Regions from separate parts of the Streptomyces sp. NPDC028910 genome, predicted to be linked through region 2. Evidence: riboswitches for the same ligand, from Rfam matches in the RefSeq annotation. Region 2 holds a riboswitch; the other holds the start of a gene.
The links. A riboswitch is a leader RNA that binds a small molecule or an ion and turns the genes downstream of it on or off. The one in region 2 is predicted to bind cobalamin.
Positions count from the first base shown of each region.

Region 1: linked by a shared signal. The riboswitch ahead of ACZ4TV_RS21460 (ABC transporter substrate-binding protein) and the one ahead of ACZ4TV_RS09210 (ribonucleoside-diphosphate reductase subunit alpha) in region 2 are both predicted to bind cobalamin.

Region 1 is NZ_JBVHVF010000017.1:152,471-158,002, reverse strand. Features, by position in the region: gene ACZ4TV_RS21480 (N,N-dimethylformamidase beta subunit family domain-containing protein) at 1-875, shown strand, start outside; gene ACZ4TV_RS21475 (VOC family protein) at 1,034-1,432, shown strand; gene ACZ4TV_RS21470 (ABC transporter ATP-binding protein) at 1,544-2,353, opposite strand; gene ACZ4TV_RS21465 (FecCD family ABC transporter permease) at 2,350-3,378, opposite strand; gene ACZ4TV_RS21460 (ABC transporter substrate-binding protein) at 3,375-4,370, opposite strand; cobalamin riboswitch at 4,416-4,555, opposite strand; tRNA gene ACZ4TV_RS21455 (tRNA-Trp) at 4,773-4,849, opposite strand; gene ACZ4TV_RS21450 (DUF4352 domain-containing protein) at 5,062-5,532, shown strand, end outside.
Region 2 is NZ_JBVHVF010000005.1:56,610-62,141, forward strand. Features, by position in the region: gene ACZ4TV_RS09205 (ribonucleotide-diphosphate reductase subunit beta) at 1-753, opposite strand, end outside; gene ACZ4TV_RS09210 (ribonucleoside-diphosphate reductase subunit alpha) at 753-3,131, opposite strand; cobalamin riboswitch at 3,274-3,407, opposite strand; gene ACZ4TV_RS09215 (GNAT family N-acetyltransferase) at 3,449-3,943, opposite strand; gene ACZ4TV_RS09220 (Uma2 family endonuclease) at 3,988-4,593, shown strand; gene ACZ4TV_RS09225 (CstA-like transporter-associated (seleno)protein) at 4,517-4,711, opposite strand; gene ACZ4TV_RS09230 (carbon starvation CstA family protein) at 4,711-5,532, opposite strand, start outside.

The DNA.
Region 1 (5,532 bases), on a different contig from region 2:
GACCGTACGAGTACGACGACGGCGCGGGCCTGTTCCTGGTGTACGAGGCCCCGCTGATCGCGCTGGCCGAGCGGCTCGGCATACCCCTCGCGTACGCGACCACCACCGACGTGGCGCGGGAGAAGCGGCTGCTGGAGGGGGCGGCGGCGGTGCTCTCGCTCGGGCACGACGAGTACTGGTCGCCGGAGCAGCGGGCCCACTTCACGGCCGCCCGCGACGCCGGCACCAACATCGCGATCCTGGGCGCGAACTGCTGCTACCGCCGGATCCGGCTGGAGCCATCCGACCTGGGGCCGGACCGTACGCTGGTCTGCTACAAGTCCTCCTACGACCAGGACCCGGGCTTCAAACGGGGGCATCCGGCGACGGTGGACTTCCGCTCGGCGCCCGGCGCGGACCCGGAGAGCTCACTGCTCGGCGTGATCTACGACGGCTATCCGGTGGACGCCCCGTACGTGGTGACCAACCCCGGCCACTGGCTGTTCGAGGGCACCGGCGCGCGGGCGGGCGACCGCTTCGCGCACCTGGTCGGGGTGGAGTACGACAAGGTCGACACCGGTTTCCCGACGCCCCGGCCGATCGAGATCCTGGCCCACTCCCCCGTGGTGTGCGAGGGCCGCCCCAGCCACCAGGACACGGCGTATTACACGGTGCCGAGCGGGGCGGGGGTCTTCGCGACCGGCACGATGCGGTGGGTGGAGGCGCTGGACGCGACGGGCGACGGCAGCAGCGGAAGCAACCACGGTCTGGACGCGCGGTCGGGGGCCCTGACCCCACGGGTGACGGAGAACCTCCTGCGGGTGTTCGCGGCGGGCCCGGCCGGCCGGTCGCGCCCGGCGCGGGACAACGTCAAGGCGGTGTACGGGGATTCGTGAGGCCGCCGTGGGGTCCGGGCGAGTCGTGGGGTCCGGGCGGAAGGGGTGGACTTCGCCCGGACGGGGTGCTTAGGATCGTGATCACGGCGTCGCGTGTCGGTCACCGGCCGGGTGAGGCATGGAGGCGCCCGTGATGTGCCTTTCGGAGGCATTCACTCATGTCTGTGCAACTGAACCACACGATCATCCACTCCCGTGACAACCGGGAGTCCGCCGCATTCCTGGCGCACATCCTCGGCCTCGAGGTCGGGACGGAGTGGGGACCCTTCATCCCCGTCGACACCAGCAACGGCGTCACCCTGGACTTCGCGACCATCCCGGCCGAGTCCATCACCGCGCAGCACTACGCGTTCCTCCTCTCCGAGGAGGAGTTCGACGTGGCGTTCGAGAAGATCCGGTCGGCGGGGGTCCCGTACTTCGCCGACCCGCACGGCAAGCACCCCGGCGAGATCAACCACAACGACGGGGGCCGCGGCGTGTACTTCACGGACCCCTCGGGGCACGGGATGGAGATCATCACGCGCCCGTACGGCTATCAGGAACCCGGGACCGCGTAGCCATCGGCGCCGCCGGCCCCTGATCGCCCGTACGGCTGAGCATCGAGGCTGTGACGGACGGCGGGGTCCGGATGGCCGACGGCGCGTCCAGCACCGCATCCGGCAGCGTCCTCAGGTCCCCACGCGCTCCCCCGCCCGCGGAAGGTAGACGATGTTCGGCGCGCCCGTGTCCGGGTGGACCTCGACCCGCGTCCGTACCCCGTACACCTCGGCCAGCAGTTCCTCGGTGAGCACGTCCCGCGGCGGTCCCGAGGCGACGACCCGGCCGCGCGACAGGACGTACAGCCGCTCGCAGAAGGCGGCGGCGAGGTTGAGGTCGTGCAGGACGAGCAGGCTGGTGGCGGGCAGGGCGCGGACCAGGGCCAGGATCTCCAGCTGGTAGCGGATGTCCAGGTGGTTGGTCGGCTCGTCGAGGGCCAGCAGGCCGGGGTCCTGGACGAGGGACCGCGCCACCAGGACGCGTTGGCGTTCGCCGCCGGAGAGCCCGTCGAAGCGGCGCGCGGCGAAGGGGCCCGCACCCACGGTCTCCAGGGCGTCGGCGACGCGCCGTACGTCCTCCGGACCGTCCTGCTCCCAGAACCGTTTGTGCGGGCTGCGGCCCATGGCGACGACCTCGCGGGCGGTCAGCCCGAAGGTGCCGCTCGCGTCCTGCGGTACGACGGCCACGCGCCGCGCCCGGTCCTTGACGGTGAGCGCGCCCGCGTCCGCGCCGTCCAGCAGGATCCGGCCGGCGGTGGGCCGCAGGGTGCCGTAAACGCAGCGCAGCAGCGTGGTCTTGCCGCTGCCGTTGGGGCCGACCACACCCACCGTCTCGCCGGGTCTGGCGGTGAGGTCGACTCCGTGCAGCAGTGTGTGCCCGTCGATCTCGTAACGCACGGACTGGACCGCGAGTTCCACCGGCCGCGCCGGGTTCCCGGTCATCCGGCGATCCCCTCGGTACGGCTGGAGCGGCGCAGCATCCAGAGGAAGAACGGTCCGCCGACGAGCGCGGTGACCACGCCGACCGGGATCTCCTCGGGCGCGGCGGCCGTACGGGCGACCAGGTCGGCCAGGGTCAGGAACACCGCCCCGCCCAGCGCGGCCACCGGCAGCAGCGCCCGGTGTCCGGCGCCGACGACCATCCGGGCGGCGTGCGGAACCATCAGCCCGACGAAGCCGATCGCCCCGCTGTAGGCGACGAGCACCCCGATGACGAGGGAGGCGAGCACGAAGACGGCGGCGCGGAAGCGTCCGGTGTCCAGGCCCAGGGTGTGCGCGCCCTCCTCCCCGGCGAGGAGCAGGTCGAGCGGCCGGGCGAGGGCGATGAGCAGTCCGGTGCCGACGAGCAGCGCGGCGGAGGGCAGGGCCAGTTCGTCCCAGCGGGCCCCGCCGAGGCCGCCGAGCGTCCAGAAGAGGACGGTGCGGATCTGGTCGGGGTGCGCGGCGAGCACGAGGACGAGGCTGGTGAAGGCGGACAGGATGTACTGGACGGCCACGCCGGCCAGGACCAGCCGGCCGGTGGTCATGGTTCCGCCGCGCCGGGCCATCGCGTAGACGCCGACGAGCGCGGCCATGGAACCGGCGAAGGCGGCGAGCGGCACGCCCATGCCGAACCCGACGGCCGCCGTACCGAAGACGATCACGAGGACGGCTCCCGCCGAGGCCCCGGAGGAGGCGCCGAGCAGGAAGGGGTCCGCGAGCTCGTTGCGTACGAGGGCCTGCAGCACGGCGCCCGCCACCGCGAGCCCCGCGCCGACGACGGCCCCGAGGAGGACGCGCGGCATGCGGACGTCCCACACGATGGAGGCGAAGGCTCCGCTGTGCCCCTCCCCCGACAGGCCGCCGAGGACGATGTCAAGCACCCGGCCGGGGGCGATCCGTACGGGCCCCAGCGCCAGCCCCGCGACGGCCGACGCGACGAGCGCGGCGGCCAGCACGAGGAGGACCGCCGCGGTGCGGAGCCTCACGCGGCGTCGGGGTGGAGCTGGCCGCCCAGCGACTCGACGGCGTCGGCGACGCGCACGCCGAGGACGGCCGAGGAGAGCGGCAGGACGACGAACCGCCGGTTCTTGACGGCGGGAACCTGAGCGAGGGCCGGGTCGTTCAACAGGCGCTGCTTCTTGGCTTCGACGGTGGTGCCGCCGTAGTCGTAGATGAGGACGACCTCGGGCGCCCGCTCGATGACCTTCTCCCACGACACGTCACCGAAGGCGTCCTTGAGGTCGGCGAAGACGTTCGTCCCGCCGGAGAGGGAGACGATCTCGTTGCCGATGCCGTTTCCTCCGGAGGTGAAGGCGGAGGTCTCACCGGAGTCGTAGACGAAGACGGACGGCCAGGGCTTGTCCTTGACCCGCGCGGTCACGGCCTCGATGCGGCGCTGCTCGTCCTCGATGAGCTTCGCGCCGCGCTCGGGCACGCCGAAGGTCCGCGCGACCTCGGTGATCTCGGTCTTCAGCTGATCGAGGCCGACGGCGCCCTCGGCGCAGTACTCCACGTTCAGCCGGGAGTTGATACCGGACGTGGCGAGCCCCTCGCGGTCGCGGCCCTGCGCCTTGTCGAAGGCGCTGGCGTACCCGCCGTACACGAAGTCCGGGTCGGCGCCGAGGAGGACCTCCTTGGAGGGGTATTCCTTGGCCAGCACCTTGATCTTGTCGTAGGCGGGCCGGTAGGCCGGCAGCACGGCGTCGTCGAGGTAGGCGGACCCGGCGATCCGGTCACCCAGCCCGAGGGCGAGCAGCAGCTCGGTGGCGTGCTGGTTCATGGTGACCGCGCGCTGCGGCGGAGCCTGATAGGTGCTGCTGACCCCGCAGTTGGTGACGGTGTACGGGAAACCGGGCGCGGCGGCGGAGTCCCCCGCGGCCTGGTCCTGCCGCACCCCGGGCGAACCGGCACACGCGGCCAGGGGTATCAGGAACGCGAGCGGGACGAATGCGCGCAAGACGGCGCGGGAACGCGACATGGCGGGGCCTCTCCGGGGGATCCGCGTCCCCTGGTCGACGTGCGGAACGAGCGGAGGCGGCGCGTCAGTGTCTGACTCCCGGCCCTCCCGCACGGGGATGGCCGGTCACAGTGGCGGGACCGCACCGGAATCGCACCGGTTTCCTGTCCTGCACCGCCTGGGTAACGCGGCCAGTGTGCCAGAAAGCGCACGTCACCGGCCCGCGGGGGGCCCGAACACGCCATCGGGCCGGACCCTGGGGAGGATCCGGCAGATGACAGCCGACATCCGGAGCAACGGAACCGTCACGTCCGGCTCGTGGCCTACTCCCACGTGGAGTGCCCCGAACCGGCGACGCCACGCCACGCCCGTGCACACGGGCGGGACCTGACGTGGCGTTTGCGGCGAAGCCGCTGATGAACATGGCAGGGGCGGCAGGATTCGAACCTGCGGCCTTCGGTTTTGGAGACCGGCGCTCTGACCAGCTGAGCTACACCCCTTCGGCGAGACCAACCATGACACGGCTCGCTCCGGAGATCCACTGAATTCGGCGTGTGTCCGCCTCTTGAGATGCCTGCGGGGTCAGGGGGTGGCGGCGCGCGCGGACGCGGAGGATCGTGGAGAGGGTGGCGCGTGGACCGGGAGGTTCGTCATGTCCCGAAGCCGAGAACCAGGCCGTCCGGGACGCCGCTGCCGCCTCCGGGGCACTCTCGTGGCCATCGCGCTGCTCGCCCCCGCGCTGCTGGGCGCGGGTCCCGGGGGTCCCGGGGGTCCCGGGGGTCCCGGGGGTTCCGGGGAGACGATCGCGCTCGCCGGGAACGAGCCCGGCCAGCGGCTCGACGTCACGCTGACGCGGGTGGTCGACCCCGCGAGCCCCACCGGCCCGGAGCCCGAGGGCTCGGACCGGCTCGTCGCGGTGCGGTTCCACCTGGAGAACACCGGCACCGCCGTCTACAAGGATTCCCCCGCACCGGCCGCGCATCTGCTGGACACCACCGGGCAGCGGTTCGCCGGGCTCAACGTCCCCACGACGGCCGGGGCGGGCTTCCCCGAGACCGTCACCCTCGACCCGGGCGGCACGGCCGAGGGCTTCGTGACCTTCCGGCTCCCCCGGGACGCCGGCCTGGCCGCGGTCCAGTTCGCCCTCAACGGCGGTCTCGCCGACGACGTGGGCCAGTGGAGC
Region 2 (5,532 bases):
CACGGCCTCCTTCAGCATGTCGGTGACCTGCTGCTGGAGGGCGTCGTCGAAGAGCTCCGGCTCCTCCTTGCGGACCGTGTCCACGACCTCGAAGGCGAAGTTCATGTGCATGGTCTCGTCGCGGAAGACCCAGTTGGTGCCCGTGGCCAGACCGTGCAGCAGGCCGCGGGAGCGGAACCAGTACACGTACGCGAAGGCCCCGTAGAAGAACAGGCCCTCGATGCACGCGGCGAAGCAGATCAGGTTCAGAAGGAAGCGGCGGCGGTCGGCGGCCGTCTCCAGCCGGTCGATCTTCTCGACCGAGTCCATCCACTTGAAGCAGAACTGCGCCTTCTCGCGGATGGAGGGGATCTCCTCGACCGCGTCGAAGGCGGCCGCGCGGTCGTCCGGGTCGGGCAGGTAGGTGTCGAGCAGCGTCAGATAGAACTGGACGTGCACGGCCTCCTCGAACAGCTGGCGCGACAGGTACAGGCGCGCCTCCGGGGAGTTGATGTGCTTGTAGAGCGTCAGCACCAGGTTGTTGGAGACGATCGAGTCGCCCGTCGCGAAGAACGCGACCAGGCGGCCGATCATGTGCTGCTCGGAGGGGGTCAGCTTCGCCAGGTCGGCGACGTCCGAGTGGAGGTCGACCTCCTCCACCGTCCAGGTGTTCTTGATCGCGTCCCGGTAGCGCTCGTAGAAGTCCGGGTAGCGCATGGGACGCAGGGTCAGCTCGAAGCCCGGGTCGAGAAGGTTCTTGTCGGTTGAACTCATTACTGGCACGCCTCGCAGGACTCGGGGTTCTCAAGGGAGCAGGCGAGCGCCTCCGCGTCGGCGACGGCCTGCGGAAGCGCCGCCGGGGTGGCGGCCTGCGCGGCGCGGGCGATCTTCGTCGCCGGGCGCGAGCGCAGGTAGTAGGTGGTCTTCAGGCCCTGCTTCCAGGCGTACGCGTACATCGAGCTGAGCTTGCCGATGGTGGGCGTCTCCAGGAACAGGTTCAGCGACTGCGACTGGTCGAGGAACGGCGTACGGGCCGCCGCCATGTCGATCAGACCGCGCTGCGGGATCTCCCACGCCGTGCGGTACAGCTCGCGGACCTCGGCCGGGATCCAGCCGAAGCCCTGGACCGAGCCGGAGGAGTCGCGCAGCGCCTCGCGGGTCTGGGCGTCCCACACGCCGAGCTTCTTCAGCTCGTCCACCAGGTAGGCGTTCACCTGGAGGAACTCACCGCTCAGCGTCTCGCGCTTGAAGAGGTTGGAGACCTGCGGCTCGATGCACTCGTACACGCCGGCGATCGAGGCGATCGTGGCCGTCGGGGCGATGGCGAGGAGCAGCGAGTTGCGCATGCCGCTCTCGGCGACGCGGGCGCGCAGCGCGTCCCAGCGCTCCGGCCAGTTCAGCTCCACGTCGTAGTGGTCCGGGTGCAGGACGCCGCGCGCGGTGCGGGTCTGCTCCCAGGCCGGCAGCGGGCCGCTGCGCTCGGCGAGGTCGCACGAGGCCTCGTACGCGGCCAGCATGATGCGTTCGGAGAGCTTGGTGGACAGGGCCTTCGCCTCGGGGGAGTCGAAGGGCAGCTTCAGCTTGAAGAAGACGTCCTGCAGGCCCATCGCGCCCAGACCCACCGGGCGCCAGCGGGCGTTGGAACGGCCGGCCTGCTCGGTCGGGTAGAAGTTGATGTCCACCACGCGGTCGAGGAAGGTCACGGCGGTGCGGACGGTCTCGTCGATCCGCTCCCAGTCGATCTCGCCCTCCACGACGAAGGCGCCCAGGTTGACCGAGCCGAGGTTGCAGACGGCCGTCTCGCCGTCGTTGGTGACCTCGATGATCTCGGTGCACAGGTTCGAGGAGTGCACGACCGTACCCGGCTCGGCGGTCTGGTTCGCCGTGCGGTTGGAGGCGTCCTTGAAGGTCATCCAGCCCTGGCCGGTCTGCGCGAGGGTGCGCATCATCCGGCCGTACAGGTCGCGGGCGGGCATGGTCTTGCGGGCAAGGCCGTCCGCCTCGGCCTTGCGGTAGGCGGCGTCGAACGCGTCGCCCCACAGGTCGACCAGCTCCGGCACGTCGGCCGGGGAGAACAGCGACCAGTCGGCGTCGGCGTTCACGCGGCGCATGAACTCGTCCGGGACCCAGTGCGCCAGGTTCAGGTTGTGCGTACGGCGCTGGTCCTCACCGGTGTTGTCGCGCAGCTCCAGGAACTCCTCGATGTCCGCGTGCCAGGTCTCCAGGTAGACGGCGGCGGCGCCCTTGCGGCGGCCGCCCTGGTTCACGGCGGCGACGGAGGCGTCCAGCGTCTTCAGGAACGGCACGATGCCGTTGGAGTGGCCGTTGGTGCCGCGGATCAGCGAACCGCGGGCGCGGATGCGGGAGTACGAGAGGCCGATGCCGCCCGCGTGCTTCGACAGGCGCGCGACCTGGTGGTAGCGGTCGTAGATCGAGTCGAGCTCGTCCAACGGGGAGTCCAGCAGGTAGCAGGAGGACATCTGCGGATGCCGGGTGCCGGAGTTGAAGAGCGTGGGGGAGGACGGCAGGTAGTCGAGGCGGCTCATCAGCCGGTACAGCGAGGCCACCTCCTCGACCGCCTGGACGCTCTCGTCGGCGGCGAGGCCGCAGGCCACGCGCAGCATGAAGTACTGCGGGGTCTCGATGACCTGGCGGGTGATCGGGTGGCGCAGCAGGTAGCGGCTGTGCAGGGTGCGCAGGCCGAAGAAGCCGAAGCGGTCGTCGGCGCCCTCGGCGAGGGTGTGCTCGACCAGTGCGTCCAGGCGGCTCGCGTGGGTCCGTACGAACTCGGCCGTGCGGTCTGCGATGAGCCCCTCACGGTGGCCGACCTCGACGGAGGCGGAGAAGGAGGTGGCGCCCTGGCCGGCGGCCTCGTCGCGGACGGCCAGCGTCAGCAGCCGGGCGGCGAGCCGGGAGTAGGCCGGGTCCTCGGAGATCAGGCCGGCGGCGGCCTCCGTGGCCAGCCCGCGCAGTTCGGCCTCGTCGGCGGCGGAGCTGCGGCCGCGCAGCGCGGCGGCGGCGACCCGGCCGGGGTCGGTGTCGGGGAGGTCCGCCGTCAGTTCGGTGAGGGTACGCAGCAGCGTGGCCCCCGGGCCCTCGGTGGTGTCGCCAGAAGTGGACTCGGCGCGCGGTGCGGAAGGCGCGATGGTCACGGCGGGAGCTCTCCCTCGCTCGGCCCGGTCATCGGCGGAGCGGGGCGCGAGCGGGCGCATGCGGGCGCGCGGGAGCGCGTACACCGCATGGCGTCCACCGGCCCAACCGCGAGGCCCGGACGTGTCGGCACCCGGTTCGGTCGACCCGGGCGCACTGTCGGCAGGTCCTCGGACTTGCGGATACACCAATGGGTGTACTTCATACCGTTGCGGGACAGTTCCGGATTCGCACCGGATTCCCCTGCGGCGACAGCAGCCTTGAGCATACATGTGGGGGGCCGCGCATGCGCGACCCCCCACATGTTGTGTCGGTGCGGCTACAGCTCCAGACGGTACGTGAGCAAGGTCAGCCCGGGAACGGGCGCCCAGTCCCGCTCCGGCGTACGCACGAACCCGAGCCGCTCGTAGATCCGCTGGGCCCCCGTCATACCGCGCTGAGTGGACAGCACCAGGTGCGTGACCCCCGGCAGTTCGCGCGCCCGGGCCATGCACGCCCGCACCAGCGCCTCGCCCGCGCCGCGTCCACGCGCCTCGCGGGAGACGGCCAGCATGCGGAATTCGGCCTCACCGGGCCCGGCGATGTCGGCCAGCGGACTCCCGGGCGGGGCGAAGGTCACCCCGCCGAGGACGGCCCCCTCCTCGACGGCCACGAGCACCTCCCCGTCGGCGGCCCGCCCGGCGACATCGCGCAGGACCTTCGCGTAGAACGCCTCGCCGGAGCCGAGGAGCCCGTCGCCGACGTAGGCCTGCGCGGTGATCTCGCCCAGCTGTTCGTACTCGGCGGGCAGCGCCGCCCTGATCACTATGTCCATGGGGTCGAGTGTGCAGGACGGTGTCGGCGCCCGGCGTTACCGTGATGACCGTGATGACCGATCGGCCCCACATGCTGACCGAAGAGTTCGAAGAGCTCGCCCTGATCGCCCGCAACCGGATGGAAGGGCTGAGGCTGGAATTCATCGACGGGAAGCTGAGAAGCAAGGCGTTGCAGGACGGCGACCACGGGATGATCATCCAGTGGCTCACGCGGATCTGTATGCAGCAGCGGCCCGAGCTCTGGCCTCACCCGGGGCGGGGCCTCAAGGTGCAGGAGTGCCGGTCCGGCCGGGCGATTCCGGACGCTGCGGTGGCGCACTCGAAGGCGTTCGTCGGGCAAGGTGAGTGGTGCGACCCCGACTCCGTCCTCATGGCTGTCGAAGTCGTGTCGTGGGACTCGGACATCGACCACCGGGTCCGGCAGGAGAAACCCCGCGCCTACGCGGAGACCGGCATCCCCATCTACCTCCCCGACCCCGTCGGCATCACCCTCCAGACCGAGCCCCTCAAGGACTGGGTGCTGAGCACGCCGCAGGGCCCCGCCCGCGATGGGCAGGGCCCTGCGTACGGGCTCAGCAGCAGCCGAAGCCCTCGCGGGGGTCCGCCTCGCGGGCGTCCGTGCGGGCGCGTTCGAACGCGCGGCGGGTAAGGACCGCCGCGTCCGGGTCGTGGGAGCGGGCGTGGGCGACGTACCGGTCGTAGGCCGCCTCCCCCGAGAACTCCCGTACGAAGTACCGCGCCCTCGCCAGCGCGCTGCGCAGGCTCATCAGGCCACCGGCTCCTTGACCTGCCCGCCGCCCGAGTCCAGGCCCGCCGCGGCGAGCTCGGCCTTCTCCTCGGCGGTCGGGATCAGCCCCGCGGGAGCGATGATCTTCGACTCGGTCCAGGGGACCTCGGCCAGCTTCGCCGACTCCGGGTTGCCGATCGCCTTGAAGCAGGTGCGGGCCGCGTCGGCCAGCACGATGATGATCAGCAGCGCGAAGAGGGCGCACAGGACCCCGTCCACGGTGGCGTTGGTGACCACCGTGTGCATCTCGTCCATGTTCTTGGCGGGCGGCAGTACCTTGTCCGCGTCGATGCCGGCCTGGTACTTGTCGCGCTGGGCGAAGAAGCCGACCCGGACGTCCTCGGAGAAGATCTTCTGGTAGCTCGCGGTGAGCGTCACCGTGGCGTCCCAGGCCAGCGGAACCGCCGTCACCCAGGCCCACTTGAGCCGCCCCGACTTCACCAGCAGCGTGGTGCAGACCGCCAGGGCGACGGCGGCCAGCAGCTGGTTCGCGATGCCGAACAGGGGGAACAGCTGGTTGATGCCGCCCAGCGGGTCCTTCACGCCGACCCACAGGAAGTAGCCCCAGCCGCCGACCACGATGGCGCTGGCGAGCCACACGCCCGGCTTCCAGCTGACGTCCTTGAAGGACTTGTGCACGTTGCCCAGGGTGTCCTGGAGCATGAAGCGGCCGACCCGGGTCCCCGCGTCCACCGTGGTGAGGATGAACAGCGCCTCGAACATGATCGCGAAGTGGTACCAGAACGCCTTCATCGAAGCGCCGCCGATCACCGAGGCGAAGATCTCCGACATTCCGAGTGC